DNA from 2 places in the Streptomyces sp. NPDC026500 genome. Region 1 is predicted to be linked to the other one. Evidence: predicted binding sites of a transcription regulator. Region 1 holds the regulator's gene; the other holds the start of a gene.
What was found. The regulator HspR, encoded in region 1, represses chaperone genes until heat shock. The targets are predictions, from matches to a motif close to TTGAGNNNNNNNNNCTCAA.

Region 1 (14,687 bases):
TCCTGCCCGTACTCGACGACATCGGCCGCGCGCGGGATCACGGCGAGCTCGTCGGCGGATTCAAGTCCGTCGCCGAATCCCTCGAGACCGTCGCGGCGAAGATGGGGCTCCAGCAGTTCGGCAAGGAGGGCGAGCCCTTCGACCCGACGATCCACGAGGCCCTGATGCATTCGTACGCGCCGGACGTCACAGAGACGACGTGCGTGGCGATTCTGCAGCCGGGGTATCGCTTCGGCGAGCGCACCATCCGCCCCGCGCGGGTGGCTGTCGCCGAGCCGCAGCCCGGGGCGCAGACGGTCAAGGCCGAGGAGTCGGCCGAGGCGGCCGATGACAAGGAGAGCGGTGGCCCGGACGAGGGCTGAGCTTGAACGGACGAGGAAGGAGGGACGTCGAGGATGAGCACCAAGGACTTCATCGAGAAGGACTTCTACAAGGTCCTCGGCGTCCCCAAGGACGCCACCGAGGCCGAGATCAAGAAGGCGTACCGGAAGCTCGCCCGCGAGTTCCACCCGGACGCCAACAAGGGCAACGCCAAGGCCGAGGAGCGCTTCAAGGAGATCTCCGAGGCGAACGACGTGCTCGGCGACCCCAAGAAGCGCAAGGAGTACGACGAGGCACGCGCCCTCTTCGGCAACGGTGGCTTCCGGCCGGGTCCCGGCGCGGGCGGCGGCAACTTCAACTTCGACCTGGGTGACCTCTTCGGAGGCGGCGCCCAGGGCCAGGGAGCGGGAGGAGCCGGCGGCTTCGGCGGCGGTATCGGTGACGTCTTCGGGGGCCTGTTCAACCGCGGGGGCGCCACCACGGGCACCCGTACACAGCCCCGGCGCGGCCAGGACATCGACACCGAGGTCACGCTCTCCTTCACGGAGGCGGTGGACGGCGCGACCGTTCCGCTGCGCATGACCTCGCAGGCGCCCTGCAAGGCCTGTTCGGGCACCGGCGACGCGAACGGCACACCGCGCGTGTGCCCGACCTGCGTCGGTACCGGCCAGGTCGCCCGCGGTTCGGGCGGTGGCTTCTCGCTCACCGACCCGTGCCCGGACTGCAAGGGCCGCGGACTGATCTCGGAGAACCCCTGTGAGATCTGCAAGGGCAGCGGCCGTGCCAAGTCGTCCCGGACCATGCAGGTCCGGATCCCCGCGGGCGTCAGCGACAACCAGCGGATCCGGCTGCGCGGCAAGGGCGCGCCCGGCGAGCGGGGCGGCCCGTCCGGCGACCTGTACGTCACGGTCCATGTGGACGCCCACCCGGTCTTCGGCCGCAAGGACGACAACCTCACCGTCACCGTGCCCGTCACCTTCGCGGAGGCGGCACTGGGCGGCGAGGTGAAGGTGCCGACGCTGGGCGGCCCCCCGGTGACCCTGAAGCTGCCGCCGGGAACCCCCAACGGACGCACCATGCGCGCCCGGGGCAGGGGCGCGGTCCGCAAGGACGGCACGCGGGGCGATCTCCTGGTCACCGTCGAAGTGACGGTTCCCCAGGACCTGTCCGGCAAGGCTCGTGACGCGCTGGAGGCGTATCGCGAGGCGACCGCGGGTGAGGATCCGCGGGCGGAGCTGTTCCAGGCCGCGAAGGGAGCATGACGGAGCCATGGACACGACCGGTCGTCGACGCAACCCGTATGAACTGACCGAGGAGACTCCGGTCTACGTCATCTCGGTGGCGGCCCAGCTCTCCGGACTGCACCCGCAGACACTGCGTCAGTACGACCGGCTCGGTCTGGTCTCTCCCGACCGCACGGCGGGCCGGGGCCGCCGCTACTCGGCCCGCGACATCGAGCTGCTGCGCACCGTTCAGCAGCTGTCGCAGGACGAGGGCATCAACCTGGCCGGCATCAAGCGCATCATCGAGCTGGAGAACCAGGTGGCCGCGCTCCAGTCCCGTGTAGTGGAGCTGGAGTCGGCCCTCGACGGCGCCGCGGCGGCCATGCAGCAGCGCGAGGCCGCCGTGCACGCCTCCTACCGACGGGACCTGGTCCCGTACCAGGAGGTCCAGCAGACCAGCGCGCTGGTGGTGTGGCGTCCCAAGCGATCGGCCGAGTAGAAGCCGGTCGGCCGAGCAGAACGCGGTCGCCCGGGCAGGACCCGGACACCCGAAGGGGCCCGGAGGTCATCGACCTCCGGGCCCCTTCGCGCGTTCACGGCGCGGGGACCGCGTCACCGGCACCGGGCGCCGATTCGGTGCCGTCGCGGCAGACGGCCGTCACCCGGTGGTACCAGCCGCCATCTGGCCGTACCAGCCGTCACCCCCTAGTAGTAGGTGAGGCCATGGCGGCTCGGCCGTGGCGTCGCGGTACGAGACCCGGCGGTGCCGTCGACCCTGCTGGAAGAGCCGTTTTCGGACGTCGCCGGGACACCCCGTACGAGGTGGCTCTCCCCGCGACCGGGCTCCAGCCGTTCCGCAGTCCGCCTTCCAGGAGGAGTCCGTGACGGCGTGGCCCTGGGGAACGGCGGGCGCCTTCCGGTCGGTGGTGGTCACCGCGCGGCCCGTCGTGCCCGCGGACCCGTTGGCCGCCTGGAGTGGGCGCGCACCTCGTATTACTAGGTATCGCCGGTCACCGGGAGGGGCGCGTCGGTGCACGAGGTGGCGGTCGTGGTGGTCCGTCGCGCGCGGTGGTGCAGCCCTTGCGGCGACGGAAGACGTGCTGTCCCGCTGAGTCCGTCCCCTGGTGCTTGGACCGGGCGACCTCGGCCCTGCCCGTGGCGGTGTCGTGCGACGCCGAAGAACCCGTGGGCACAAGTGGCTTGATCTGATCGATGCCGCCGGAAGTGACGGGTTTGCAGGTTGAAGTGGCGTTTTGCCGCGGCTGTCCAGTTGGCGAAATTGATGCGCAGAATATGCCTTCCGGGCGGAATAGCGAGATTTACCGTTTTAGCTGAATGGCCGAGATGTTCTTCCAGAGGTCCGCGGGGCCGACGTGGATGCGCCAGAGCCCTGGTTTCTGGTCGGCGGTGGAGTAGCGGTCCGCCTTTTTCGGTGCGCCCGAGAGTGTGGTGTTCGCATGGAACTGCCGCTTATGGGCGCGCGATGTGCGGTTGGTCACTGTGGAGGCGGCTGTGCCGGCCGCGGTGAGCGGCCCGACCGCGGTGGTGAACGCGAGGGCCGAGGAGGGGGGTGCCCTTCGCGCCGGTGGCTCTGTCCTGCGTTCTTTCCGGTCTGCCCGATCGTCAACGGTGGTTAAAAATCTGTTGGCGAGCACGTCCCCTGTGAACGGGAGTTGGTTGTACGAGTGAATGACAGAAGGTGAAGCTGAGGGGATTGGTCGAAGGTTGGGCGTAGTCTTTTCCCGTCGTGTTCACTTGTGGAACGCGAAACGCCGTTGCCATCTCGTTAAGTGGTTACTCCTTGACGCTGAGGTGATCGCCGCGTTGGCTTTCAGCCACCTGGGTCGCAATGCTGCAACCTCGCCCGGAAGGCACCTGATGTGAACACTCGTAACACCGGCCTCCGCCGTACCGTCATATCCCTGGCGTCGTCGTCCGCCATGGCCGTCACCCTCGCCGGCTGCGGCATGGGAGGACTCGGCGGGAGTGGCACCACGGCAAGCGCCACCAAGGGCGACGACATCAAGGTGGGCCTGCTCCTTCCGGAGAAGGAGAACTCTCGTTACGACAAGTTCGACTACCCGATCATCCGGGATCAGGTCCGCAAGCTCACCGAGAGCAAGGGCGACGTCGTCTACGCCAACGCCGAGCAGGACGCGGCCAAGCAGCTCCGCCAGCTCCAGCAGATGGTTGACGACAAGGTCGACGTCATCCTCGTGGACGCGGTGGACTCGGTGTCCATAGCGAAGGGCGTGCGCAAGGCGAAGGAGGCCGGTATCCCGGTCATCGCCTACGACCGTCTGGCGCAGGGTCCGATCGACGCGTACATCTCCTTCGACAACGAGCTGGTGGGCGAGGTCCAGGGCAAGGCTCTGGTCGGCGCGCTGGGCACCAACTCGGCCTCGAAGAAGATCATCATGATGAACGGCTCGCCGACCGACCCGAACGCGGCGCAGTTCAAGGCCGGTGCCATGTCCGAGCTCAAGGACAAGGTGATCATCGCGAGCAACTACGACACCAAGGACTGGAAGCCGGAAAACGCCAAGGCCAACATGGAGAAGTCCATCCAGGACGTCGGCCTGAGCAACATCGCCGGTGTCTACGCCGCCAACGACGGCATCGCGGGCGCGGTCATCGACGTCTTCAAGGCCGCGGGCGTCACCAAGCTGCCCCCGGTCACCGGCCAGGACTCCGAGCTCGTCGCCGTGCAGCGGATCATCAAGGGCGACCAGTTCATGAGCGTGTACAAGTCGTACCCGCAGGAGGCCAGTGCCGCCGCCGAGATGGCGGTCGCCCGGGTCCAGGGCCGCTCGATCGAGTTCGACGCGCTCACCCGCGACAAGGTCAGCAGCCCCACCAACAAGAACGTCCCGTCCCAGCTCGTGCCCGTGGTGGACCTCACCACGAGCAACGTCAGGAACACGGTCGTCCAGGACGGCATCTACACCGTCAAGGAGATCTGCACGGCGCCCTACAAGGCGGCCTGCAGCGCGCTCGGTATCAAGTAGGACGTTCGCCCGGCCGCCCGGTGACCGAGGCGGTGGGTACGGACCGCTACGGTTCCGGCCCCGGGTGCGGGTGTACGCCATGAGCGCGCACCCGCACCCCGGGCCGCTCCGTTGTCCGCCCAGGCCGACGCCCCACGCGACGGACGCGGCCCACGCCGCCCGGCGCGACGGACACCGGCAGGCCTCGGCGTCCCGGCCAGGGTGGCGGGCGGCCCGGGAGGCCCCTCAGAGGAGCTGTGCGGCCGTCTGACCGCACAACGCCGGCGCACCCCGGCCCGGTGCGCACCGGGCCTCTCCAGCTCGCCCTGGGGGCGTACGCCCCCATCCGGCATGATCGCCTCATGCCCACGATCGTGCTGATGTCCGACCCGAAGATCGCCGCGATACCCGTCGTGGACTGCGGCGAGCCGCTTCTCGACGTACGGACGACCGACCCGTTCCCCGTCGACGCACGCAGAAGTGACGACACCGGGGCGTACGCGCATCTGCGCGAAGGGGTGCTGAACCGGCTCGTGGCGGCGGCGGACCTGCTGCCGGACGGTGTACGGCTGCTGTTCGTCGAGGGCTACCGCCCGCCCTCGCTCCAGCGGCTCTACTTCGACCGGTACGCCGCCGGACTGCGCGCGGAGCACCCCGAGTGGGACGCCGGGCGCCTGCGCGACGCGGCGAGCCGCTATGTGTCCCCGCCGGAGATCGCGCCGCACAGCGCGGGCGCCGCCGTCGACCTCACTCTCGTCGACGCCGACGGCCGGGAACTGGACATGGGCACGAGCGTGAACGCGAGCCCCGAGGAGAGCGGCGGCGCCTGCTACACGGCCGCGGACGGCATCGGCGGGACGGCGCGCGCCCATCGCAGGCTGCTGGCCGGTGCGCTGACCGCCGCGGGTCTCGTCAACTATCCGACCGAGTGGTGGCACTGGTCCTACGGCGACCGCTACTGGGCGCTCGCCACGGGTGCCGCTCACGCGATCTACGGGCCGCGAGAACTTTCCGTCACGGCCGCCGACCCGTCGTAGCCTCCGCTTCCGCGTCCCGGACGCGGCCGGCGCCTCCGTACGTGCCCACTGCAAGTCCCTTAAAGGTGGCGGGAGTTGCCAATTCGGGGCCGAGACGGGGCGTGCGTCGGCGTGCTCGCGGGGGCCGTTGCGCGATGTGCCGGACGTCCGGGTGGCACCCCCTTCAGCTTGTTGCAACGAGTGCGGCGAAGATCACGATTTATGCGGATGAGAAGGGGCGAACGGACGCCCCTCGGCGACGCAGCCTTGTTGCGATGCCGGACGCGTCCGCGCATAGTTGCGCTGCGGAGGACGCCCTGACGCGGGGCTCACGCCAGGGGTTGGAGCTGGAGCCAGGGGTGGGAGATGGCCGGGCACGGGACGGACAGGCATCCGCACGGCGCTGACCGACTGTGCGATGCGGGCGACCGGGTGTACTCCCGGGCCGTGCGGCGTGGCCGAGTGCCCCGCGAGGACGCCGAGTCGGTGCCCTGCCTGCTGGAACTGGCGCTGCTGCACCCCGATCCGGACGACATGGGCTGGCTGGTGCCGACCTCGCCCCAGGAGGTCATGACCCGACTGCTGCGGGGCGTGTACGAGGAAGTCAGCGCGAGCCAGGCGCGGGTGGGCGACGCGGTGTCGGCCTTCGAGTGGTACGCGGGTCTCGGCGGCCGGGTGCGGGCGCCGGCCGAAGGGGTGGCGATCCGTGTCCTCGACGGGCTGCCGCGGATCCACGCCGCCATGGACAAGGCGACCGAGGAGTGCACCAGCGAGGTCCTGACGGTGCAGCCGGGCGGTATCCGGCGCGAGGACGAACTCGTCGAGGGCCTGCACCGGGCGCTGGAGATGCGCCGCCGCGGGGTGCGCATGCGCGATCTGTACACGCATGTAGCCCGGCACGGCCAAGGGCTGCTGAACTACATGGAGTTGATGGGCGACGCGGCGGAGGCCCGCACCCTCGACGAGGTCGTCGAACGGCTCATCCTCTTCGACCGCAAGGTCGCCTTCATCCCCGCGAACTCGGACCGCACGATCGCGCTGGAGCTGCGCCACCCGGCGCTGGTGGACTACTTGGTGACGGTCTTCGAGCGGCTGTGGCGGCTGGCGATCCCGCTGACCTCGCCGATGCCCTCGACGGGCATCGAGGGCATCACCCACCGGGAGCGGTCCATCGCGGCGTTGCTGGCCGAGGGCCACCAGGACGCGGTCGTCGCGGAACGCCTGGGCATCAGCGTGCGGACGTGCCGGGCGCACATCGCCCGGCTGTCGGAGACGCTGGGCGCGGCGAGCCGGACGCAGTTGGGCGTGCGGATCGCCCAGGCGGGACTGGACGGGCCGCAGCGGTCCCCCGAACTCGAGGCGGTCACCGTCACGGAGGCGGCGTCGGGCGCCCCCGCCGTCCCTGACCGCGGATCCCCGACCGGCCGCTGACGAAGGCGGGCCGGTCGCTGACAGGAGCGGGCCGCTCGCTGACGGGGGCGGGCCCTTCCTGGTTTCCGCCGTCCGGGGTGGCGAGTCGGCGACCTGACGGCAGTCGGCGTCACTCCGCTCCCTCGGACTGGTCCAGGAGTCCCGACTGCGCTATCAGGAAGCCGAGTTGGGCCCGGCTTCCGCTGCCGAGGGCGGAGGCCAGCTTGGCGATGTGGGCGCGGCAGGTACGGACGTTCATGCCCAGGCGGCGGGCTATGGCCTCGTCCACATGCCCCTCGATGAGCAGTTTGGCGATGGAACGCTGGACGCCGGTGATGCCGTTGGGGCCGACATCGTTCGGGACGTCCTCGGTGAGCGGGACCGCGCGCTGCCAGAGCTGTTCGAAGACCTTGCTCAGGTACAGCACCAGGCCGGGGTGGCGGAGTTCGAGGGCGACCCGCCGGTCGTCGCTGGCCGGTATGAAGGCGACGGTCCGGTCGAAGATGATCAGCCGCTCGATGAGTTCCTCAAGGGTGCGGACCTGGATCCTACCGCCGGATATGCGCTCCACATAGGCGAGCGTTCCCTGGCTGTGTCTGGCCGTGTGCTGGTACAGCGTGCGGATGCGTACCCCGCGGTCGGTGAGCGGCCTGTCGCGCTCCAGCGCCTGCATGAGGGCGTCGGCGGGGCGGCCGCCGCCCGGCTGGATCGTCAGCATCTCCGTGTGACACTCGGCGGTGGCCGAATTGAGCGCCGCGTTGATCCGGTCGAAGCCCTCAAGGACGGTGATCGCGTGGATGCTCGCCGCGCTCTGCGTGCTGATCGCGATGAACGGATCGAAGGAGTCGGTCAGTTCGATCGCCAGCCGCCGGCGTTCCTGGATCTCCCGTTCCAGGGGCTGCAGGCGCTGGGCGAGCGCGACGGACGGCGGAACCGGGCGCAGCCACTTCTCGTCGTCGGGATCGGGATGAAGCAGTGCGAACTCCAAGAGGCAAGGGGCTGTTTCCACTTCGATCCGAGTGATGCGGCCGGAGTGCAGCGCACTGGCGTAAAGGCGTGCTCCTTCGTCACACAACGTGGTGACAGCGTGGGGATGTGTCGGTTGTGAGTTCTTTGTGGTCAAATCTCCACCCCCCAGGGTCCTGAACGTGCAGGAACATGATGCATCGCTCCTGTGGCATTGACGTGCCTGAATGAGCCATCGTCTTGTGACGACGGGGGAGAAGATTCCATCAAGTGAGGACGAAGCCGACTATGCGAGCGAGATTGCTTGGTTCAGTGCTTGCCGCAGTCTTCTCTGTCGCTGTGGCGTTCGGCGCCCCGGGGGGCTCGGGTCTCGATGCCGGGGGTGCCCGGACGTGGGCCGGCCCGGACAGCGGTTGGACCAGCGTGAAGGCGACCGTGGCGGACAGCGGCTGGACCGCTGCCGAGGCGGTCCCGGGCGACAGCGGCTGGACCGACGTCGAGGCGGCGGCCCTCCCGGGGGACAGCGGCTGGACGATCATCTCCGCGGGCGCAGAAGCATGACCATTCCTCCCGACGACCGCTCCTTCCGCCGAGAAATGGCCACTGCCTACCGATCCGGCTGGCACTTCATCGACCTGGTCACCGCCATCCCCTACAGCGGCGATTCGCTGATGGTGACCGTGTTCGGGGAGCCCGTCGTCGTCACCCGCGACGACGACGAGGACGTACGGGCCTACCGGTGTCTGCGACGGCCTCGGGGGGCGCCGCAGCCCGTCAGGTGCGCCATCCGCTACGGAATGATCTTTGTGAACCTCGACCAGCGTGACCACCAGTTGACCGGACCGGACGTTCCGGACGTCCAGACCATCGCAGCCACCCCCCGCAGTGCCTGACGCGATTCCCCCGTCGTAGTAGATCGCGCAGGTACTTCCCCCCGCAGCGGCGTCACCGTGACCTGAACACGGTGACGCCGCTGCAGTTTCCGGGGAAACCTCCGGGTTTCGACCATCCCCGGCAAGGGCTGGAACCAGCCGCGGACTGCCCGGTCGCGGGCTCATCCGCGGCCCATCGCCGCCGTGAGCTCGATCTCGATCACCACGCGGTTCGGGTTCGGCGACGGCGTGCGCTCGTACCGCTCCGCGTAGCGCCGTACCGCCTCCGCGACGCGCGCCGGGTCCGTGGAGACCCGTGCCCGCCCCTCCAGCGTCGCCCAGCGCGGGCCGTCCACCTGGCAGACCGCCACGCGCGCCCCGTCCGGCCCCGCCGCGAGCACATGGCCCACCTTCGCGCTGGACTTGTTGGTGATGACCCGAGCGAGCGAGGCCTCGGGGTCGTATGTAACGCCGACGGGCACCACGTGCGGGCTGCCGTCGGGCCGGAGGGTGGTCAGGGTGCACAGATGGCGCTCGCGCCAGAAGCTCAGGTAGGTGGCGTCGGGCTGCCGCGGGTCCACCGGATAGGAAGCCATGAGGCCCGAATCTACGCCTCGTGGGTGTCCATTTCCCTCCCCTTGCAGCCTTGAGTGAAATAGACTCAACTTTGTGTACGTTGGCTGGGTCAGGGAACGGTCAGGAACGCCAGGAGGAGGAGAACGCGAAAGTGGACGCCGAGCTGACCAACAGGAGCCGGGACGCGATCAACGCGGCCAGCAACCGCGCCGTGAAGGAGGGGCACCCGGACCTCACCCCCGCCCACCTGCTGCTCGCTCTGCTGGAGGGGCAGGACAACGAGAACATCATCGATCTGCTGGCAGCCGTGGACGCCGACCAGGCCTCCGTGCGCGCCGGCACCGAGCGCGTGCTCGCCGGCCTGCCCAGCGTGACCGGCTCCACCGTCGCGCCGCCGCAGCCCAACCGCGAGGTGCTCGCCGTCATCGCCGACGCCGCCGAGCGCGCCAAGGAGCTCGGCGACGAGTTCATCTCCACCGAGCATCTGCTCATCGGGATCGCCGCGAAGGGCGGTCAGCTCGCCGACGTACTCTCCCAGCAGGGCGCCAGTGCGAAAAAGCTGCTGGACGCGTTCCAGAAGACCAGGGGAGGGCGCCGAGTGACGACCCCGGATCCCGAGGGCCAGTACAAGGCACTCGAAAAGTTCGGTACGGACTTCACCGCCGCGGCCCGTGAGGGCAAGCTCGACCCCGTCATCGGCCGGGACCACGAGATCCGCCGGGTGGTGCAGGTCCTGTCCCGCCGCACGAAGAACAACCCCGTCCTCATCGGCGAGCCCGGCGTCGGCAAGACCGCCGTCGTCGAGGGGCTCGCCCAGCGGATCGTGAAGGGCGACGTACCCGAGTCCCTCAAGAACAAGCGGCTCGTCTCGCTCGACCTCGGCGCGATGGTCGCCGGCGCGAAGTACCGGGGCGAGTTCGAGGAGCGCCTCAAGACCGTGCTCGCGGAGATCAAGGACTCCGACGGGCAGATCATCACCTTCATCGACGAGCTGCACACCGTCGTGGGCGCCGGCGCGGGCGGCGACTCCGCCATGGACGCCGGCAACATGCTCAAGCCCATGCTCGCCCGCGGTGAGCTGCGCATGGTCGGCGCCACCACCCTCGACGAGTACCGCGAGCGGATCGAGAAGGACCCGGCGCTGGAGCGGCGCTTCCAGCAGGTGCTGGTCGCCGAGCCGAGCGTCGAGGACACCATCGCCATCCTGCGCGGTCTCAAGGGCCGCTACGAGGCCCACCACAAGGTCCAGATCGCCGACAGGGCGCTGGTGGCCGCCGCGACCCTGTCCGACCGCTACATCACCTCCCGCTTCCTTCCCGACAAGGCCATCGACCTCGTCGACGAGGCGGCCTCACGGCTGCGCATGGAGATCGACTCCTCCCCGGTCGAGATCGACGAGCTCCAGCGGGTCGTCGACCGGCTGAAGATGGAGGAGCTGGCGATCGGCAAGGAGACGGACGCCGCCAGCCGGGAGCGTCTGGACAAGCTGCGCCGCGACCTCGCCGACAAGGAGGAGGAGCTGCGTGGTCTCACCGCCCGCTGGGAGAAGGAGAAGCAGTCCCTCAACCGCGTCGGTGAGCTGAAGGAGAAGCTCGACGAGCTGCGCGGCCAGGCCGAACGCGCGCAGCGCGACGGCGACTTCGACTCCGCCTCCAAGCTGCTCTACGGCGAGATCCCCACCCTGGAAAGGGACTTGGAGGAGGCCTCGCAGGCCGAGGAGGAGGTCGCCAAGGGCACCATGGTCAAGGAGGAGGTCGGGCCGGACGACATCGCGGACGTCGTCGGCGCCTGGACCGGCATCCCGGCCGGCCGTCTCCTGGAGGGCGAGACGCAGAAACTCCTGCGCATGGAGGCGGAGTTGGGCCGCCGTCTGATCGGCCAGACCGAGGCCGTGGAAGCGGTGTCCGACGCCGTGCGCCGCACGCGTGCCGGCATCGCCGACCCGGACCGGCCCACCGGCTCCTTCCTCTTCCTCGGCCCGACGGGCGTCGGCAAGACCGAACTCGCCAAGGCGCTCGCCGACTTCCTCTTCGACGACGAGCGGGCGATGATCCGCATCGACATGTCGGAGTACGGCGAGAAGCACAGCGTGGCCCGGCTGGTCGGCGCGCCGCCCGGGTACATCGGCTACGAGGAGGGCGGCCAGCTCACCGAAGCCGTACGCCGTCGCCCGTACAGCGTGATCCTGCTCGACGAGGTGGAGAAGGCGCACCCCGAGGTCTTCGACATCCTGCTCCAGGTGCTGGACGACGGGCGGCTGACGGACGGTCAGGGGCGGACGGTCGACTTCCGCAACACCATCCTGATCCTCACCTCGAACCTGGGCAGCCAGTTCCTGAGCGGACAGAGCCTCGCCGATCCGATGAGCTCCGAAGAGGAGCGGAAGCGGCAGGTCCTGGAGGTCGTCCGAGCCTCCTTCAAACCGGAGTTCCTGAACCGGCTGGACGACCTCGTCGTCTTCTCCGCGCTCGACCAGGGAGAGCTGGAGCGCATCGCCAGGCTCCAGATCGACCGCCTCGCGAAGCGGCTCGCCGAGCGCCGGCTCACCCTGGAGGTCACCGACGCGGCGCTGGCCTGGCTGGCCGAGGAGGGCAACGACCCGGCGTACGGAGCGCGCCCGCTGCGGCGCCTCGTCCAGACCGCCATCGGTGACCGGCTGGCCAAGGAGATCCTGGCGGGCGAGGTCAAGGACGGCGACACGGTCCGCGTGGACGCCTTCGGCGACGGCCTGATCGTGGGTCCGGCGACGGGCAAGACGCTGTAGCTGTAGCTGTAGCTGTAGCTGTAGCTGTAGCTGTAGCTGTAGCCGGAGCCGGAGCCGGAGCCGGAGCCGGAGCCGAGCCGGAACGGCAGGTGAAGGGCCCGTGGCGGGTGTGCCGCGGGCCCTTCACCCGTCCGGACTCGTTTCCTCGGGCGCCCGGCCCCGGCGCCCGACCAAGGCGCCCGGCTCGGGCTCCGGCACCGCTGTCGGTCATCGGCGGAACACGGCAGACCGTTCGACTCATGTTCATGCCACCGCTGCGCGGGCGACTTCCGGCGGGCCCGTGCGGACCGTCCCCGCCAGGCCCGATGCCTCTACGTGACCGGATCTTGTCAGCCCCCGGCGGACAGGCCCCGTCAGGGGTTGCCGCCCCCCGCCCCGCATGGGGGAGGATGGCACCATCCGTACGAAGGGAAATACACGGTGAGCATCGACCCGTCCTCGATTCCGAACTTCGGGGGCCAGCCCGAGCCGCAGTCCGGCGGCCCCGCGGGCCCCGTGGTCCCGGATCAGGACCTCGTGAAGCAGCTCCTTGATCAGATGGAGCTGAAGTACGTCGTCGACGACGAGGGTGACCTCGCGGCGCCGTGGGAGGAGTTCCGTACCTACTTCATGTTCCGCGGCGAGGGCGACCAGCAGGTCTTCTCGGTGCGGACGTTCTACGACCGGCCGCACCAGCTCGACGAGAAGCACGCGCTCCTCGAGTCGATCGACGACTGGAACCGTCGCACCCTGTGGCCCAAGGTCTACAGCCACACTCACGACGACGGCACCGTCCGCCTGATCGGTGAGGCGCAGATGCTGATCGGCACCGGCGTCAGCCTGGAGCACTTCGTGTCCTCCACGGTCAGCTGGGTGCGCGCCGCCATCGAGTTCGACAAGTGGCTCGTCGAGCAGCTCGGCCTGGAGCAGGAGATCAACGAGGCGGAGAAGCCCGAGGACGGCGACGAAGCCGAAGACGAGTAGGCCCGTCCCCGCAGCGGCGCTCATCACGGCGCGCACCGGCCTCTGGGACAGGTCCTAGAGCGGGGTGTGCGCGATGACGACCAGATACGCGCCGTAGGCGAACGAGAGCCCGGCCAGGGCACCGACCACCAGGGTCGCGTGCCAGGGGCGGGCTCTCGCCGTTCGCACCAGCGCGCGGGCCAGCGGCAGCAGCAGCGGGAACGCCGGCAGCAGGAAGCGCGGCTTCGACTCGAAGAACCCCGAGCCGCCCAGCGCGATCAGCAGCAGGACGCCGCTGTAGACGAGCAGCGGCAGGGGCGCCCGGTCCGCGATCAGCAGGGCGTACAGCAGGACGGCCGCGGCGACGATCACCATCGTCATGGGGAACACGAACCGGTCCCCGTGGAGCAGCAGGTGCTTGACGAAATGGAGCGACCCCGTGCCGAGGTCGAAGCGCGAGCCCCACAGCCGCTGCACCTGGAAGTAGCCGCCGAGCCAGTCGCCCTCGTGGTGTCCCACCCACAGCACGTAGCCGACCCAGCCGATCGGCGCGAGCGCCGCGCCCGTCCACAGCCTGTGGGAAACTTTTCCGCGGCTCCGCCAGATCTCGTGCGCCGCCGCCGCGAGGACCGCCGCGGCCACCGTGAAGCCGTTCGGCCTGGCCAGCCCCGCGAGCGCGGCCAGTGAGCCCGCCCACAGCCAGCGCCGGTCGAGCACCGCGTACAGCGACCAGGCGGCGAACGCGGTCAGCACCGGCTCGGTGTACGCCATCGTCAGCACCACCGAGTGCGGCAGCAGGCCCCACAGCAGCACCAGCGCGGTACCGACCGCGCGGCCGTGCAGGCGGGCCCCGATCGCGTACACCCCGCACACGGCGGCCGCCGCCGCGATCCAGGCGACCAGCAGGCCCGCCGAGCCCCCGGTCAGCGGGGTCAGCGTGGTGACGGCCCGGACGAGGGCCGGGTAGAGCGGGAAGAACGCGAGGTCGCTGTGGACGACCGTGGGGTGGAAGTGGAGCGTCCGCCCGTAACCGTGCGCGGCGATCCCCAGATACCAGGCCGAGTCCCAGGACCGCGCGAGCAGGGCGACCGGGTGGTTGCCGGTGGCCCAGGCGGTCCCGGCGAGCACGAGGAGGCCGGCCAGGCGCGCGGCTGCGAACAGTCCGAGCGCCGTGACCGCGGCGTACGGCAGGTTGCGCGCGGCGCGGGAGGGGCGGACGGCACGGTCGCCGGGCTCCGTGAGAGCGGGGCGAGCGAGGGTACTCGGGTGGGTCACACCCCGAACTGTGCGTTCCCTACGGGGTATTTGCGAGCTTTGATCGTCCGTGCGGGTTCCGTTCCGGGGTCCTCGGCGCGCCGCCCGCGTGTGGGGTGCCGCCGGTGCTAAGCGTGCCCCGCACAGCGGGTCCCCTTCCCCCTCCCGGACCCGTCCCAGCTCGTCCCCGGCCCGGCCCAGCTCGCGCGCGGTCCGGTCGCTGGCCTTTGCTCCGGGCCGGACCCCCGGTTCGGCCGCCCGGGCACCGGCCTTCGCCCGGGCCGGACGTCCGGTTCGGCCACCGGGCCGCAGGTCGCCCGGCCACCGGCCTTTGCCCGGGCTGGACGTCCGGTTCG
Region 2 (14,687 bases), on a different contig from region 1:
GAGACCCAGAGCCAGGGGCCGACTCCGGGGACCCGAAGGCAGAAGCCGACTCGGCGGATCCGAAGCTGGGTTCGCCGGGCGTCCCCGTGGAGTCGGCCGGCGTCCCGGCGAAGTCCGGTGCGGGGGCCGCCAGTTCGAAGGATTCCGGTGCGGGGGCCGCCGGTCCGAAGGACTCCTGCGCGGGGGCCGCCGGTCCGAAGGACTCCTGCGCGGGGGCCGCCGGTCCGAAGGACTCCTGCGCGGGGGATCCCGGTGTAGCGACCGCCGGTGCGGGGGCCGCCAGTTCGAAGTCGTCCGAGGCGGGGGCGTCCGGTCCGGGAGCGGCGTCCGGAGCGAGCTCCGGGAGCAGCAGCTCCATCGTCGTCTCGGACGGGTGTTCCGGCTCCGGCTCGGGCCCGCGGGGGGCCGGGATGACCGGGGTCTGCGCGGCCGGCTCGGGCGCCGGGACCGGTGCCTGCTCGGGCGCCGCCTCCGGCTCGACAGCGGCGTCCCGTACGGCAGCCTTGGCCGCCGCGATCAGCGGATCCTCGTCGCCGGCCGAGGCCGATACCGAGGCCCTGAGGATCGAACGGCCGTGCAGGACATTGGAGTTGGCCTCGGCGTCGGCGCCGGGCAGGGCCACCGCGGGGGCTGCGCCGGCGAGCCGGGTGGCGGCGGGGACGGTGGACGAGGGTGCGGCGGCGAGCAGTGCCTTGGGGAGGACGACCACGGCGGCCACCCCGCCCTGCTTCTGCTCGCGCAGCTTCACCCGTACGCCGTGCCGGTGGGCGAGCCGGGCCACCACGTACAGGCCGAGCCCGAGCCCCTCACCGCTCTCCTGGTCGTACGTGTCCTCCGGGTCGAACTCGGCGAGGCGGGCGTTGAGATGACGCATCCGCTCGTCGGTCATGCCGATGCCCTCGTCCTGCACGGAGAGCATCACGTCACCGCTCTCCAGCAGCCAGCCGGAGACCTCGACGGGCACGTCGGGCGGCGAGAACGAGGTGGCGTTCTCCAGGAGTTCGGCCACCAGGTGGCTGATGTCGTCGGCGGCGAACCCGGCGATGTGCGCGTGCGGGGGCAGCGCCGCGATCCGCACCCGTTCGTACCGTTCGATCTCGCTGACCGAGGCGCGTACGACGTCGACGAGCGGGACCGGGCCGGCGTGGTGCTGGACGTGCTCGGCACCCGCGAGGACGAGGAGGTTCTCGCTGTGCCGCCGCATGACGGTGGCGAAGTGGTCGAGCTTGAAGAGGGTGGAGAGGCGGTCCGGGTCCTGCTCGCGCTCCTCCAGGCCCTCGATGACGCCGAGCTGGCGCTCGACGAGGCCGAGGGTGCGCAGCGCGAGGTTGACGAAGGTGCTGTGGATCGTGCCGCGCACCTGCTCCAAGTGGGCTACGGACTCGGCGAGTTCGCCGCGCAGCTTGTCGCGCTCGTCGGCCATCAGCTGGCGCTGGCCGATGAGGTGCTTGCGGTCGCCTTCGAGGGTGGCGATCCGCTCATGCAGCGTGGCGGCGTGCGCGTGCAGCGCGTTGACGGAGCGGACGACCTGGGCGAACTCGTCGTTGCGGCCGGTGAACTTGACCGGTTCCTGGGAGCCCGGGTCGGCGGCGAGCCGGGCCGAGCCGAGACGCAGGACGGCGAGCGGCCGGGTGAGAGTGCGGGCCATGGCCATCGTGACGCCGGCCGCGACGAGCAGCAGGACGCCGAGGAGGGTGACGCGGATCTCCAGCGCGGTGACGTCGTCGTCCCGCAGCTGTTCGAGGCTCTTGGTGCGGTGGTCGTTGAGGGAGGCCTCCGCGCCGCGCATCAGATCGATCCGGGCGGACAGGGCGGCGTCCAGCTTCTTGGCGCTGGTGCCGAGCGCGGAGTCGGAGAGCTTCGGCTGGCCGGTGAGGTTCGCCAGGTACCGGTCGGCGGAGCCGACGTCGGGGCCGGTGACCGTGGAGTCGTAGGACGCCACGGCCTGCTTGGGCGCGGTCTCGCGGAAGTCGGCGAGGAGCGCGTCGGAGCGGACGCGGGCCTGCTGGGCGGCGGCGCTCAGCGCGTCGCGCTGCTTGGTGTCGGCGTCCGACGAGATGCTCGTGGTGGTCATCAGACCCGTGACCGGGTTGTAGACCGTCTGAGTCGTGCGCGGGATGGCGAGGGCCGCCAGGAGCAGTCCGCGGGCGGCGGCGGACTGCTGGACGGCGGTGTCCAGCTCGGCGAGGGCGTGCGCGCCGGAGCCCGCGCGCGGCGGCATCCGGTCGGCCAGGTCCTCGGCGAGGGCGTGGAGTTCGGTGATGGCCCCGGAGTACGCCTGGTGCGCTTCGAAGGCGGAGCTCTTCCCGGTGAGCGCCGCTCGCCTGAGGGCCTCGATGCCGTCGAGGTCCTTGAGCAGCGCGGCGGGGGCGTCCGCGTCCGCGCGCAGCTCGTCGACCTGCCGGTCGACCAGGGCGCTGCGCTGCTCGGAGGGCGCCTTCGCCTTGGGCCTGCCCGCGGCGACGTACGAGGTGACCTCGTCGCGCTCGTCGGCCAGCGAGTGCGCGAGGGTCAGCGCCTGCTGGGTGCGCTGTGCGAGCGTCACCAGGTTCTGGGAATCGTTCAGTTGCTGCGAGGCGGACAGCACCGTGGGCGCCCCGGCTCCGGCGATGGCGGCCGCGACGACCGCCACGGCCACGATCAGCCGGTTGCGTACGTGGGCGGTCCTGCCCCGGCCTGTGGAGCCGGTGGCGTCGCCGACGGCGCCACCCTCTGTGGAGTTGGAGGCCGTCTTCTTGCCTGTGCGCCTCGGCCGCGTCTTCTGCACCGGTGCTCGCATTCCTGACTCGTGTACCCATTTGGGGCCCGGGTGACGTCCCGTCAATCGCGGCGTCCGCCCGGTACGGCTCCCGACCCTCCCAGTGCCGGTGGGCAGTGGTCCCGCATCATCCGACCCGCCACCCGAAGGAGTGAACATCGGAGGGGAGTTGGCGGGCAAGTCCCGGGCCGCTCGCGACGGGCGCCCGCGGCGGGCCGGTTGGACGTCCGGGACGTGCTTTGGCAGTATTCGCCGCCACGCGTTGCCGGAGTCGATCATTCCATGCCAAACCTGGCGCCTGAGCTGCCGGTCCGCGTGTCGAGGGTTCCCCGCCGACCTTTCGGGGACCTTGTGAAGGGCTCGTGCAGACTGGCGGAATGCGCACTGAACTCGTATCGGAGCCCGGGGACCCGGACCGCCCCAATGAGGACTTCGCATCGGTCGGACTTCCCGCCTCAGGACAGGGCGGTTCACTGATCGTGCTCGACGGGGTGACACCCCCTCAGGGCGACTACGGCTGCGTGCATTCGGTCCCCTGGTTCTCCGCGCGGCTCGGCGGGGCACTGACCGAACTGTCCGTTTCGCAGGGGGATTTACCCCTCCCCGAGGTCCTGTCGCAGGCGATTCGCCGCGTCGCCGACGCACACGCCACCACCTGTGACCTTTCTCACCCGCGCACACCCCAGGCAACCGTGGCCCTCGCGCGATGGTCCGCGTCGGAGGTCGAGTACCTGGTCCTCTCGGACTCGGTCCTGCTGGTGGAATCCCCCGCCGGCGAGGTCACCGCCCTGCTGGACGACCGCCTTTCCCGCCTCCCCCGCGGCACGCTCACCACGGACGCCGTCGCCGACACCGTCGCCCGCAACAAGGAGGGCGGCTTCTTCACGGCGGCCGCGGACCCCTCTGTGGCCTCGCGCGCGGTGACGGGCACGCTCCCTCGCTCCTCCGTCCGCGCGCTGACGGCCCTCACGGACGGCGCCGCCCGCTGGGTGGAGAGGTTCCACGCGGGCGACTGGGCCGAGCTGTTCGCCCTCGTGCGCAAAGAGGGCTCCCCGTCCCTCGTCGAGCGCGTACGGGCGCTGGAGCACGCGGACGCGCGGGAGCGGTCGCGTCCTCGGCGGGGCAAGGCGCACGACGACGCGACGGTGGTGTTCGTGGAGCTTTGAGGAGAGGTGGACGGCGGAGGAGACGCGGACGGCGGTCGGGCGGGGGCTACTTCTCCATGCCGCGGTTCAGCTGATGCAGCAGCCGGGCGAGTTCCGCGACCTCGTTCTGGTCCCAGTGGGCGAGCTGGCGGACATAGCGGGCGCGGCGGGCCTCGCGGACGCTGCTGACGCGGCCGCGCCCCTCCTCGGTGAGGTGGACGAGCCAGGCGCGGCCGTCGGCGGGGTCGGGTTCGCGCGCGACCAGGCCCAACTCCTCCAGGGCGCGCAGTTGCCGGGACATGGTGGCCTTGCCGACGCCGATGTAGGCGGCGAGTTCCGTGGCGCGCTGGCGCCCGCACTCCTCCAGACGGACGAGCAGTCCGTACGCGGCGGACTCCAGGTCCGGATGGACCTCGCGGGCCATCTCCCCCTGGCTGGCACGGGCGCGGCGCAGGAACACGGTCAACTCGCGCTCCAGGGAGAGGAACTCGCGCTCCACGCCGCCGTGCACCGCGGGCCGGTCCACACCATTTCCCGACACGCCGGATTCGACCGGACGTCCGCCGTCGTTTCCGCCCTCGTGCACGTCAGCACCCCTGACTCGGTTTCCCGATCCTGAAAGTTTCTGCCAGAACTCGCCGTTGCCGCAGCTCCGCCAGTATTTCGCAGGCGTAGACCAACGGCAGCCTCCGCCCCCTCTTCCCACCCACGGTCTACGTGCGTAGTTTCTTTATCAGTCACTTATCTCATGGCATGCGCACGCCACTTTCAGATCAAGGACGACCTGATCCCCCCATGGCACGCGTGCCCGCGCTTTCCCCCCACCGAGCTCCATCGGGCTCCCCCGAGCTCCCGGAGCTCCATCGCCCTTCGGAGGCACGCACATGCCCGTGCACAGATCCGGAACGGCCCACCGCCTGCGAGCGCTCGCGGTAGGAACCCTGCTCGCCGCCTTCTCCCTCCTCTCCACCCTCCCCTCCTCCGCCGCCGACACCCCCGCCCGGGGCGCCGCCCGGATGGGCATGGGGGTCATCGCCCACGACGGCCAGGACGGCACGCCGTCCACCGGTGACGCCACCCAGACGGAAGGCGTGGACGTCTCCGGCTACCAGGGCAACGTCCCCTGGTCGACGCTGTGGAGCAGCGGGGTCAGGTGGGCCTACACCAAGGCGACCGAGGGGACGTACTACACGAACCCGTACTTCGCCCAGCAGTACAACGGCGCGTACAACATCGGCATGATCCGCGGCTCGTACCACTTCGCGACCCCGGACACCACGACCGGCGCCACCCAGGCCAACTACTTCGTCGACCACGGCGGCGGCTGGTCCGGCGACGGCAAGACACTGCCCGGCGCCCTCGACATCGAGTGGAACCCGTACGGGGCCGCCTGCTACGGCAAGACGCAGAGCGCGATGGTCAGCTGGATCAGCAGCTTCCTCACCCAGTACAGGGCCCGTACCGGACGCGACGCGGTGATCTACACGGCCACCAGCTGGTGGACCCAGTGCACCGGCAACTACGGCGGCTTCGCCTCCGCCAACCCGCTGTGGATCGCGCGCTACGCCTCCGACCCCGGGACACTCCCGGCGGGCTGGGGGTACTACACGATGTGGCAGTACACGTCGTCCGGCCCGACGGTCGGGGACCACGACAAGTTCAACGGCGCCCTGGACCGCGTCCAGGCGCTCGCCAACGGCTGACGTCCGGCACCTCACTGACGTACGGCGGTGACGTACGGCGGTGACGTACGGCGGTGACGGGCACGACCTTTGTACGGCGGTGACGCGCACAACTGTCGTACGGCGAAGGCCCGGGCCTCCCTCACGGGACCCGGGCCTTCCCTTCCGGCAACCTCCGTCACGCGGCTACCGGAACCTCCGGCACGGCGCCGTTCGTCGCCGGCGACAGTGCCAGCTCCAGGACCTGGCGGACGTCCGTGACGGCGTGGACGTCGAGCTTCTCCAGGACCTCGGCCGGAACATCGTCCAGATCGGCCTCGTTGCGCTTCGGGATGATCACGGTGGTGACACCCGCCCGGTGCGCGGCGAGCAGCTTCTGCTTCACGCCGCCGATCGGCAGGACACGGCCGGTCAGCGACACCTCACCGGTCATGGCCACATCGGTGCGGACCAGCCGGCCGGACAGGAGCGATGCCAGGGCGGTCGTCATCGTGACGCCCGCGCTCGGACCGTCCTTGGGGACGGCGCCCGCCGGGAAGTGGATGTGCACACCCCGGTCCTTCAGGTCGCCGACGGGCAGTTCGAGCTCCGCGCCGTGCGAGCGCAGGAAGGAGAGCGCGATCTGCGCCGACTCCTTCATCACGTCGCCCAGCTGACCGGTGAGGGTCAGACCGGCAGCGCCCGTCTCCGGGTCGGCCAGCGACGCCTCCACGTAGAGGACGTCACCGCCCGCGCCGGTGACGGCCAGACCCGTGGCGACACCGGGCACCGCCGTGCGGCGCTCGGCCGGGTCCTGCGCCGACTCGGGCACATGGTGCGGGCGCCCGATGAGCTCGCGCAGATCGGTGTCGGCCACCGTGAACGGCAGCTCCCGGCGGCCCAGTTCGTGCTGGGCCGCGACCTTGCGCAGCAGCCGGGCGATGCCCCGCTCCAGGTTCCGCACACCCGCTTCCCGGGTGTACTCCCCGGCGAGCTTGCGCAGCGCGCTCTCGTCCAGGACGACCTCGTCCTTCTCCAGGCCCGCCCGCTCCAGCTGGCGCGGCAGCAGGTGGTCCCGGGCGATGACGACCTTCTCGTCCTCGGTGTAGCCGTCGAGGCGGACCAGCTCCATACGGTCGAGCAGGGCCTCCGGGATGGCTTCGAGGACATTGGCCGTGGCGAGGAACACGACGTCGGAGAGGTCGAGTTCGACCTCCAGGTAGTGGTCGCGGAAGGTGTGGTTCTGCGCCGGGTCGAGGACTTCGAGCAGCGCCGCCGCCGGGTCGCCCCGGTAGTCGGAGCCGACCTTGTCGATCTCGTCGAGCAGGACCACCGGGTTCATCGACCCGGCCTCCTTGATGGCGCGCACGATCCGGCCGGGCAGCGCGCCGACGTACGTACGGCGGTGTCCGCGGATCTCGGCCTCGTCCCGTACGCCGCCGAGGGCGACGCGGACGAACTTGCGGCCCATGGCGTGCGCGACGGACTCGCCGAGCGAGGTCTTGCCGACGCCGGGCGGGCCGACGAGCGCCAGCACGGCACCGCCGCGCCGGCCGCCGACGACTCCGAGACCGCGCTCGGCACGCCGCTTGCGCACGGCCAGGTACTCGGTGATGCGCTCCTTCACGTCCTCCAGACCGGCGTGCTCGGCGTCGAGCACGGACTGGGCGCCCCTGATGTCGTACTCGTCCTCGGTCCGCTCGTTCCACGGCAGCTCCAGGACGGTGTCGAGCCAGGTCCGGATCCAGCTGCCCTCGGGCGACTGGTCACTGGACCGCTCCAGCTTCTCGACCTCCTTGAGGGCGGCCTCGCGGACACTCTCGGGAAGGTCTGCGGCCTCGACACGGGCACGGTAGTCGTCGGACTCGTCCTCGCCGTCCTCTCCCTTGAGGTCGCGCAGCTCCTTGCGTACGGCTTCCAGCTGGCGCCGCAGCAGGAACTCGCGCTGCTGCTTGTCGACGCCCTCCTGGACGTCCTTGGCGATGGACTCGGCTACATCCTGCTCGGCGAGGTGCTCGCGGAGCTGCTCGGTGGCGAGCTTCAGCCGGGCCACCGGGTCGGCGGTCTCCAGCAGCTCGACCTTCTGTTCGACGGAAAGGAACGGTGAGTAACCGGAATTGTCGGCAAGAGCGGAAACATCGTCGATCTGCTGCACCCTGTCCACGACCTGCCAGGCGGCGCGCTTGCGCAGCCAGCTGGTGGCCAGGGCCTTGTATTCCTTCACCAGGTCGGCGACCCGTCCGGGCAGAGGATCCGGCACGGTCTCCTCGACCCGGGTGCCCTCGACCCAGAGTGCGGCACCGGGACCCGTGGTCCCCGCGCCCACCTTCACGCGCCCGCGCCCTCGAATCAGGGCGCCAGGGTCGCCGTCGGCCAGCCGGCCGACCTGTTCGACGGTGCCGAGCACTCCGGTGCTCGCGTAGGTCCCGTCGATGCGTGGCACCAGGAGTACCTGAGGCTTCCCCGGTGTTGAACGGCCGGCGGCCTGAGCGGCCTCCACCGCGGCACGCACATCGGTGTCGTTCAGATCCAGCGGAACCACCATTCCGGGCAGCACGACCTCGTCGTCGAGCGGCAGCACGGGCAGGGTGAGTGATGCGGACGTCGAAGCCATGATCTCCCCTTCGGCAGTCAAGTTGAGCTATGTCGACTCAATGCACGGGAGCCCCGCAATGTTCCCCGGGGGACGTTCGCTGTGAGCGATCACTTCTGATCTCCCTGACCTGTACGGATCGCCGCTGGTCATCGGCCATGCGCGGACCGGGTGCCGATCGAGCGGCTGTCGTCGCCGGAGCGTCCGGCTCGGTCGCGGATCGTCTCCTCGCCTGCCGCCAGGGCCGCACGTGCCACGGCTCGGGTGGCCCGGCTTCTCGCCCCGCCGCTCGGGATGCGGGGTGACCACTTGCCGTTGGATGGTGGAGTCATGAACCATCACCACTCCCAGCCCAAGCTCGACATCGACCGCCGGCTCGTCACTACCGGTGCCGTGCTCACCGCGGCCGGTGCCGTGGTGGCATTCAGCGGCATGGCCATCGCGGCCGTCGCCGTGTTCTCCGCAGGCCGGCGCATGATCCGCGCCATGGATGTGCCTCCGAGCCATCAGGCCGCCATGAAGTGGCGGCAGGCCAAGGAGGCGTCCCTGGCGGGCGTACAGGCATGGCAGTCCGCGTCCGACGCCCAGAACGGGTCCCTCTCCCGCTAGTCCCGATCCGGAAATCCTCCGGCCGTCGCTGTCGGGCGCCGTCGATGCGGACCGCGCCCGACGGCCGGGCGCGCCACCGGCACCGGTGGAACCGTCTCCGGACTCCGGGGCAGGACGCCGTCCTCGCCCCGAAAGGGCCCGGGGATCGGCCGTGCTGCCTGTGCCGGCGTGCGACCACCCCCGCGAGCACGCCGGCTGCGGTCGGGGCACGCTCGGCGTTCCCGGGCGAGGCGCGCGTCGGCCGTCACCCCGACGGCTCAACGGGTCGCGTCGCGTCCGCGGGATGAGGACGCGGCGCCCCTGAGCCGGTGGGAGCGCCGGCCGATCGGGGAGCCCGCGGCTCAGCGCCGCGCGACCGGCCCGGGGAACCGGTGCCGCTGCCGTACCAGTGGCCACGTCGCGACGCCGATCGCCAGCGCGATCAGGTGGCCGCCGTCCGTCACGGGGTCGGTCAGAAGGATCAGGTCCTGAACGAGGACCGAGCCGAAGCCGATCAGGAGCGGCCGGCCCAGCCAGGGAGAGAGGAGTCCCGCGAGCGAGCCGACGCTCGCGGCGACGCCGAAGCTGATGCCGTAGTCGAGCCGGTGCAGTGAGCCGACGGGCAGTACGCCCACCAGCACCGCCAGGCCGACCGGTACTTCGGTGGCCAGCGTGGCCGCCACATGCCCGAGCAGGAAGACGCCGGCCGCCCACGCCGTGCCCGTACGACGCTCCAGTGCGGTCAGCACGAGCAGAAAGCCGACCGCGTACGGCGAGGCGATCCCGCCGACGATCCACAGCGCGCTCGCGATCAGTACGAGTACCGGGTGGCGCGCGAGGTGCGCGACGTCCGTACTGGACGCCTGGTGCAGGGCGTGGACGAACGCGGGGTGCGCGTGGTCGGCGAGGTAGGAGGTGGCGGCGAGGACAGCCGCGTACCCGAAGGTGAAGGGCGTACCCAGCGGGGTGGGCAGAAGCCGCAGGACAGGGAGTGCGCCGAGCCGGCCGGGGACGGCGCGTGGAGCGGAACCGGAGTCGGACGCGAGTGCCTGCGCGGCCGTCGGGCCGGGCTCGGGCGTGCCCGCCGGTCCGGGCCGTCCCGGCGCTTCCAGTACATCCGCCGGCCCGGGAGTGCCCACCGGTACGAGCGTGGCCGCCGACCCGGGAGTGCCCGCCGGTCCGAGCGTGGGTGTGGGCGTCGACAGGGCCTGTTCTGTGACCTCTGCTGTGGCTGTGGGCGTGGCCCCCGGCGCCGGTGGCGGCTTGGAGCCGTCGCGCTGCTGCGGCATCCCGGGGAGACGGTTCGGGGGAGGTGTGCCCGGCGCCGGTCCGGTGGACGTACCGGCTCGGCCGGTGGGCGCATCGGCTCGCCCGGTGGTGCTCAGGTCCACAGTGCGGCGCTCCTTCCGTCGCATCCCACCCTTCGCGTCCCCCGTATCGCTGTCTATGACCGGCGCCACGTACAGAACGATTCTCAGCAACTCCTCAAGAAAGGGGCCGAGACGTCGGGGCCTCCACCTGAGATCCCCGGTCCACCACCGCGTCAACCTCGTACGGCCCGCCGTCACCCCCTGAATCGGAGAACCGGCCTGATCACGCCACGCGCGCCCCGCACCGTACGGCGCCGCACCGCCCGGCCTCGCGCCGCCCCGGGTCCGGGCCGCGGGGCCGGACCCAGGAGACCCGGCCCCCGAAAATTCCGGCCACCCGTGCTGGTGAAAATGCCAGGATGGCGGCCATGACTGCCTCGTACGACACTCCAGTGGTCATCGACCGCCGTCAGGGCCCGTACGGCGAGGTCGTGCTGCGGCGCCACGGCACTCTCCTGCAGATCATCGCCAACGGGTGCTTTCTGATGGACACCTCCGACGGGCGTTCCGAGCGGCTGCTCGTGGACGCGGCGTACGACGCCCTCGACGGGCGCCCGGAGCCGAGTGTGCTGATCGGGGGGCTCGGCGTCGGGTTCTCGCTCGCACACGCCGCCGCGGACCACCGCTGGGGGCGCATCACTGTTGTCGAGCGCGAACGGGCCATCATCGACTGGCACCGTGACGGCCCCCTCGCCGCGCTCTCGGCCCAGGCACTCGCCGACCCGCGTACCGACATCGTCGAGACCGACCTCGTCGGCTACGTCAATGAGATTTCCGACACGTTCGACGCGCTGTGCCTCGACATCGACAACGGACCCGACTGGACGGTCACCGAGGGCAACGCGGGACTGTACGGGAAGTCCGGACTGGCAAGCTGCGCAAGGGCGTTGAGACCGGGCGGCGTGCTCGCCGTCTGGTCGGCCCAACCCTCTCCGGAATTTGAAGAATCCTTGCGGAATGCCGGATTCCATCGGGTTCGTACCGAAGAGATCCCCGTTGCCCGGGGCGTTCCCGACCTCGTGTACCTCGCGGTAAGGCCTGGATAGCCGAGGCACGGTGACTGCCCGTACCCTGCTTGCCTGACGCGGATCATTCAAGCGTCAAGCGCAGTCATGGGATCACCCCACGGATTCCGGAAAGCACACTTCAGGGGCGGGCGATGGAGCAGACACACACCTCCCAGAACGGCACGGCGGCGACCCCCGGCGCTCAGCGCCGGGTTTTGGTCGTCGAGGACGACCCGACGATCGTCGACGCCATCGCGGCCCGCCTGCGAGCCGAGGGATTCCTCGTGCAAACCGCGGGCGACGGTCCGGCCGCCGTCGACACCGCCGAGGCCTGGCAGCCCGATCTGCTGATCCTCGACATCATGCTGCCCGGCTTCGACGGTCTGGAGGTCTGCCGTCGTGTGCAGGCCGCCCGCCCGGTGCCGGTGCTGATGCTCACCGCGCGCGACGACGAGACCGACATGCTGGTCGGACTCGGGGTCGGCGCCGACGACTACATGACCAAGCCGTTCTCGATGCGCGAGCTGGCCGCTCGGGTGCACGTCCTGCTCCGCAGAGTCGAGCGCGCGGTCGTCGCGGCCTCCGCTCCGCGCAGCGGCATCCTGCGCCTCGGCGAGCTGGAGATCGACCACGCGCAGCGCCGGGTGCGGGTCCGCAGCGAGGACGTGCATCTCACGCCCACCGAGTTCGACCTCCTCGTCTGCCTCGCGAACACCCCGCGTGCCGTACTCTCGCGCGAGCAGCTTCTCGCCGAGGTGTGGGACTGGGCGGACGCCTCCGGTACCCGGACCGTCGACAGCCACATCAAGGCGCTGCGCCGCAAGATCGGCGCCGAGCGGATCCGCACGGTGCACGGCGTCGGCTACGCACTGGAGAGCCCGACTCCCTGAGCCGGGCCTCCGTAGGAACGTCGGGACCCGCGTGATCGGGACCTGCGTGAGGGGCTGATGTGATGAGCGGACTCGGAGAACGGGGACGCGGGCTCGGCGAGCGCGGACGCGGACTCGGCGAGCGCGCGTCCGGCGAGCGCAGGGGCACGGGCTCCTGGGGTGACGTGCGGCCCTTCTCGATCAACACCAAGCTGGGCGCGCTGGTCGTCATCTCCGTGCTCATCACCACGGGTCTGTCGATGATCGCGGTGCACACCAAGACGGAGCTCCGCTTCATCACGGTCTTCTCGATGATCGCCACCCTGCTGATCACGCAGTTCGTGGCGCACTCGCTCACCGCGCCGCTGGACGAGATGAACGCGGTGGCCCGCTCCATCTCGCACGGCGACTACACCCGCCGGGTGCGTGACGACCGGCGGGACGAGCTGGGCGACCTGGCGCAGACGATCAACCTCATGGCCGACGAGCTGGAGGCCCAGGACCGTCAGCGCAAGGAGCTCGTGGCGAATGTCTCGCACGAGCTGCGTACCCCCATCGCGGGGCTGCGCGCGGTCCTGGAGAACGTCGTGGACGGCGTCTCGGCCGCCGATCCCGAGACCATGCGCACCGCGCTGAAACAGACGGAGCGCCTCGGGCGGCTGGTGGAGACCCTCCTCGACCTGTCCCGGCTGGACAACGGCGTCGTACCGCTGCGCAGACGGCGCTTCGAGGTGTGGCCGTATCTGTCCGGCGTACTGAAGGAGGCCAACATGGTCGCCTCGGCGCGCGCGGACCTCAGCTCGGGCTCCGGCGGCGGCCACACCCGCACGGACGTCCATCTGCACCTCGACGTGTCCCCGCCGGAGCTGACCGCGCACGCGGACCCGGAGCGGATCCACCAGGTCGTCGCGAATCTCATCGACAACGCGGTCAAGCACAGCCCGCCGCACGGCCGGGTGACGGTACGGGCACGGCGGGGCGACCATCCCGAGTCACTGGCCCTGGAGGTCCTGGACGAGGGACCCGGTATCCCGAAGTCGGAGTGGCACCGCGTCTTCGAGCGGTTCAACCGGGGCGGGGTGCCCTCGCCGCACGGCCCGGGCAGCGACGGCGGCACGGGCCTGGGCCTGGCCATCGCCCGCTGGGCGGTCGATCTGCACGGCGGACGGATCGGTGTGGCCGAATCTCAGCGGGGTTGCCGGATCCAGGTCATCCTTCCGGGACTCCCTTCTCTGCCAAGTTGACGTAAAGTTCGAACCGGAGCCGCAAGATCCATCACTGTCGCCGCCGGCGTACACGTGTGATCAGGCACAGGACCGTGTGAAGGGTGCCGCGGCCCTCGGTCGACGTACCCGATCCGAAGCGGAACCCCACTTGTTTCCCGCCATTTCCATGGGCGAAACACGGATTTCGATGTGACTTACACGACGTTGGACGGGCCCGGCCTGACCTTCTCGGCCAGGGAGGCGTAGCCTTTATTCCCGCTGTCCATCACCTTGTGAAGCGGAAGAGGGCGGTTGCCGCCGTGTCGCCACAGTCCCCCAGTAACTCGAGCATCTCGACCGATGACCAAGCCGTCGGGAAGAACCCCGCGGCCGCATTCGGTGCCAACGAGTGGCTCGTCGACGAGATCTATCAGCAGTACCTCCAGGACCCGAATTCGGTAGACCGAGCCTGGTGGGACTTCTTCGCCGATTACAAGCCCGGGGCGCCCGCCGCCTCGGCTCCGGCGGGTACTGCGGCCGCGGGGGCCGCAGGGACCACCACGGCCGCTCCGGCCGCCCCTGCGCCGCCCGCGGCGCGCCAGGCTCCCCCTCAGGCGCCCCCTGCCGCTCCGGCCGCCGCGCCCGCGGCTCCGAAGCCCGCTGCCGCCGCCCCGGCTCCCGCGAAGGCCGCTCCGGTCGCCGCGAAGCCGAAGGCCGCCGAGGCGCCCGAGGGCCCCGAGTACGTGACCCTGCGCGGTCCCGCCGGTGCCGTCGCGAAGAACATGAACGCCTCGTTGGAGCTGCCCACGGCCACATCCGTGCGCGCGCTCCCGGTGAAGCTGCTCTTCGACAACCGCATCGTCATCAACAACCACCTGAAGCGCGCCCGGGGCGGGAAGATCTCCTTCACCCACCTCATCGGGTACGCGATGGTGCAGGCCATCAAGGCCATGCCGTCGATGAACTGGCACTACGCGGAGAAGGACGGGAAGCCCACCCTCGTCAAGCCCGCGCACGTCAACTTCGGCCTCGCCATCGACCTGGTGAAGCCCAACGGCGACCGCCAGCTGGTCGTCGCGGGCATCAAGAAGGCCGAGACGCTGAACTTCTTCGAGTTCTGGCAGGCCTACGAGGACATCGTCCGCCGCGCCCGTGACGGCAAGCTGACGATGGACGACTTCACCGGTGTCACGGTCTCGCTGACCAACCCCGGTGGCCTCGGCACCGTCCACTCGGTCCCGCGTCTGATGCCCGGACAGTCGGTCATCATGGGCGTCGGCTCGATGGACTACCCGGCGGAGTTCCAGGGCACCTCCCAGGACACCCTGAACAAGCTCGGCATCTCGAAGGTCATGACGCTCACGTCGACCTACGACCACCGGGTCATCCAGGGCGCCGCCTCCGGCGAGTTCCTGCGCATCGTCGCGAACTACCTGCTCGGCGAGACCGGCTTCTACGACGAGATCTTCGAGTCGCTGCGGATCCCCTACG

Region 2: the regulator HspR is predicted to act here: its motif matches at 8,201-8,219, upstream of lon (endopeptidase La).

The regions. Positions count from the first base shown of each region.
Region 1 is NZ_JBVHQB010000001.1:441,605-456,291, forward strand. Features, by position in the region: gene grpE (nucleotide exchange factor GrpE) at 1-362, shown strand, start outside; gene dnaJ (molecular chaperone DnaJ) at 396-1,583, shown strand; gene ACZ4N5_RS02030 (heat shock protein transcriptional repressor HspR) at 1,591-2,043, shown strand; gene ACZ4N5_RS02035 (hypothetical protein) at 2,864-3,199, opposite strand; gene ACZ4N5_RS02040 (sugar ABC transporter substrate-binding protein) at 3,425-4,552, shown strand; gene ACZ4N5_RS02045 (M15 family metallopeptidase) at 4,894-5,568, shown strand; gene ACZ4N5_RS02050 (helix-turn-helix transcriptional regulator) at 5,914-6,978, shown strand; gene ACZ4N5_RS02055 (helix-turn-helix transcriptional regulator) at 7,088-8,080, opposite strand; gene ACZ4N5_RS02060 (hypothetical protein) at 8,347-8,484, shown strand; gene ACZ4N5_RS02065 (hypothetical protein) at 8,481-8,816, shown strand; gene ACZ4N5_RS02070 (pyridoxamine 5'-phosphate oxidase family protein) at 8,978-9,391, opposite strand; gene clpB (ATP-dependent chaperone ClpB) at 9,523-12,135, shown strand; gene ACZ4N5_RS02080 (YbjN domain-containing protein) at 12,556-13,098, shown strand; gene ACZ4N5_RS02085 (hypothetical protein) at 13,153-14,352, opposite strand.
Region 2 is NZ_JBVHQB010000002.1:464,395-479,081, reverse strand. Features, by position in the region: partial or broken gene ACZ4N5_RS05205 (sensor histidine kinase) at 149-2,779, opposite strand; gene ACZ4N5_RS05200 (protein phosphatase 2C domain-containing protein) at 3,136-3,924, shown strand; gene ACZ4N5_RS05195 (MarR family winged helix-turn-helix transcriptional regulator) at 3,971-4,489, opposite strand; gene ACZ4N5_RS05190 (lysozyme) at 4,788-5,606, shown strand; gene lon (endopeptidase La) at 5,764-8,178, opposite strand; gene ACZ4N5_RS05180 (hypothetical protein) at 8,488-8,766, shown strand; gene ACZ4N5_RS05175 (rhomboid-like protein) at 9,108-10,034, opposite strand; gene ACZ4N5_RS05170 (spermine/spermidine synthase domain-containing protein) at 10,484-11,161, shown strand; gene ACZ4N5_RS05165 (response regulator transcription factor) at 11,275-12,012, shown strand; gene ACZ4N5_RS05160 (HAMP domain-containing sensor histidine kinase) at 12,075-13,235, shown strand; gene ACZ4N5_RS05155 (multifunctional oxoglutarate decarboxylase/oxoglutarate dehydrogenase thiamine pyrophosphate-binding subunit/dihydrolipoyllysine-residue succinyltransferase subunit) at 13,517-14,687, shown strand, end outside.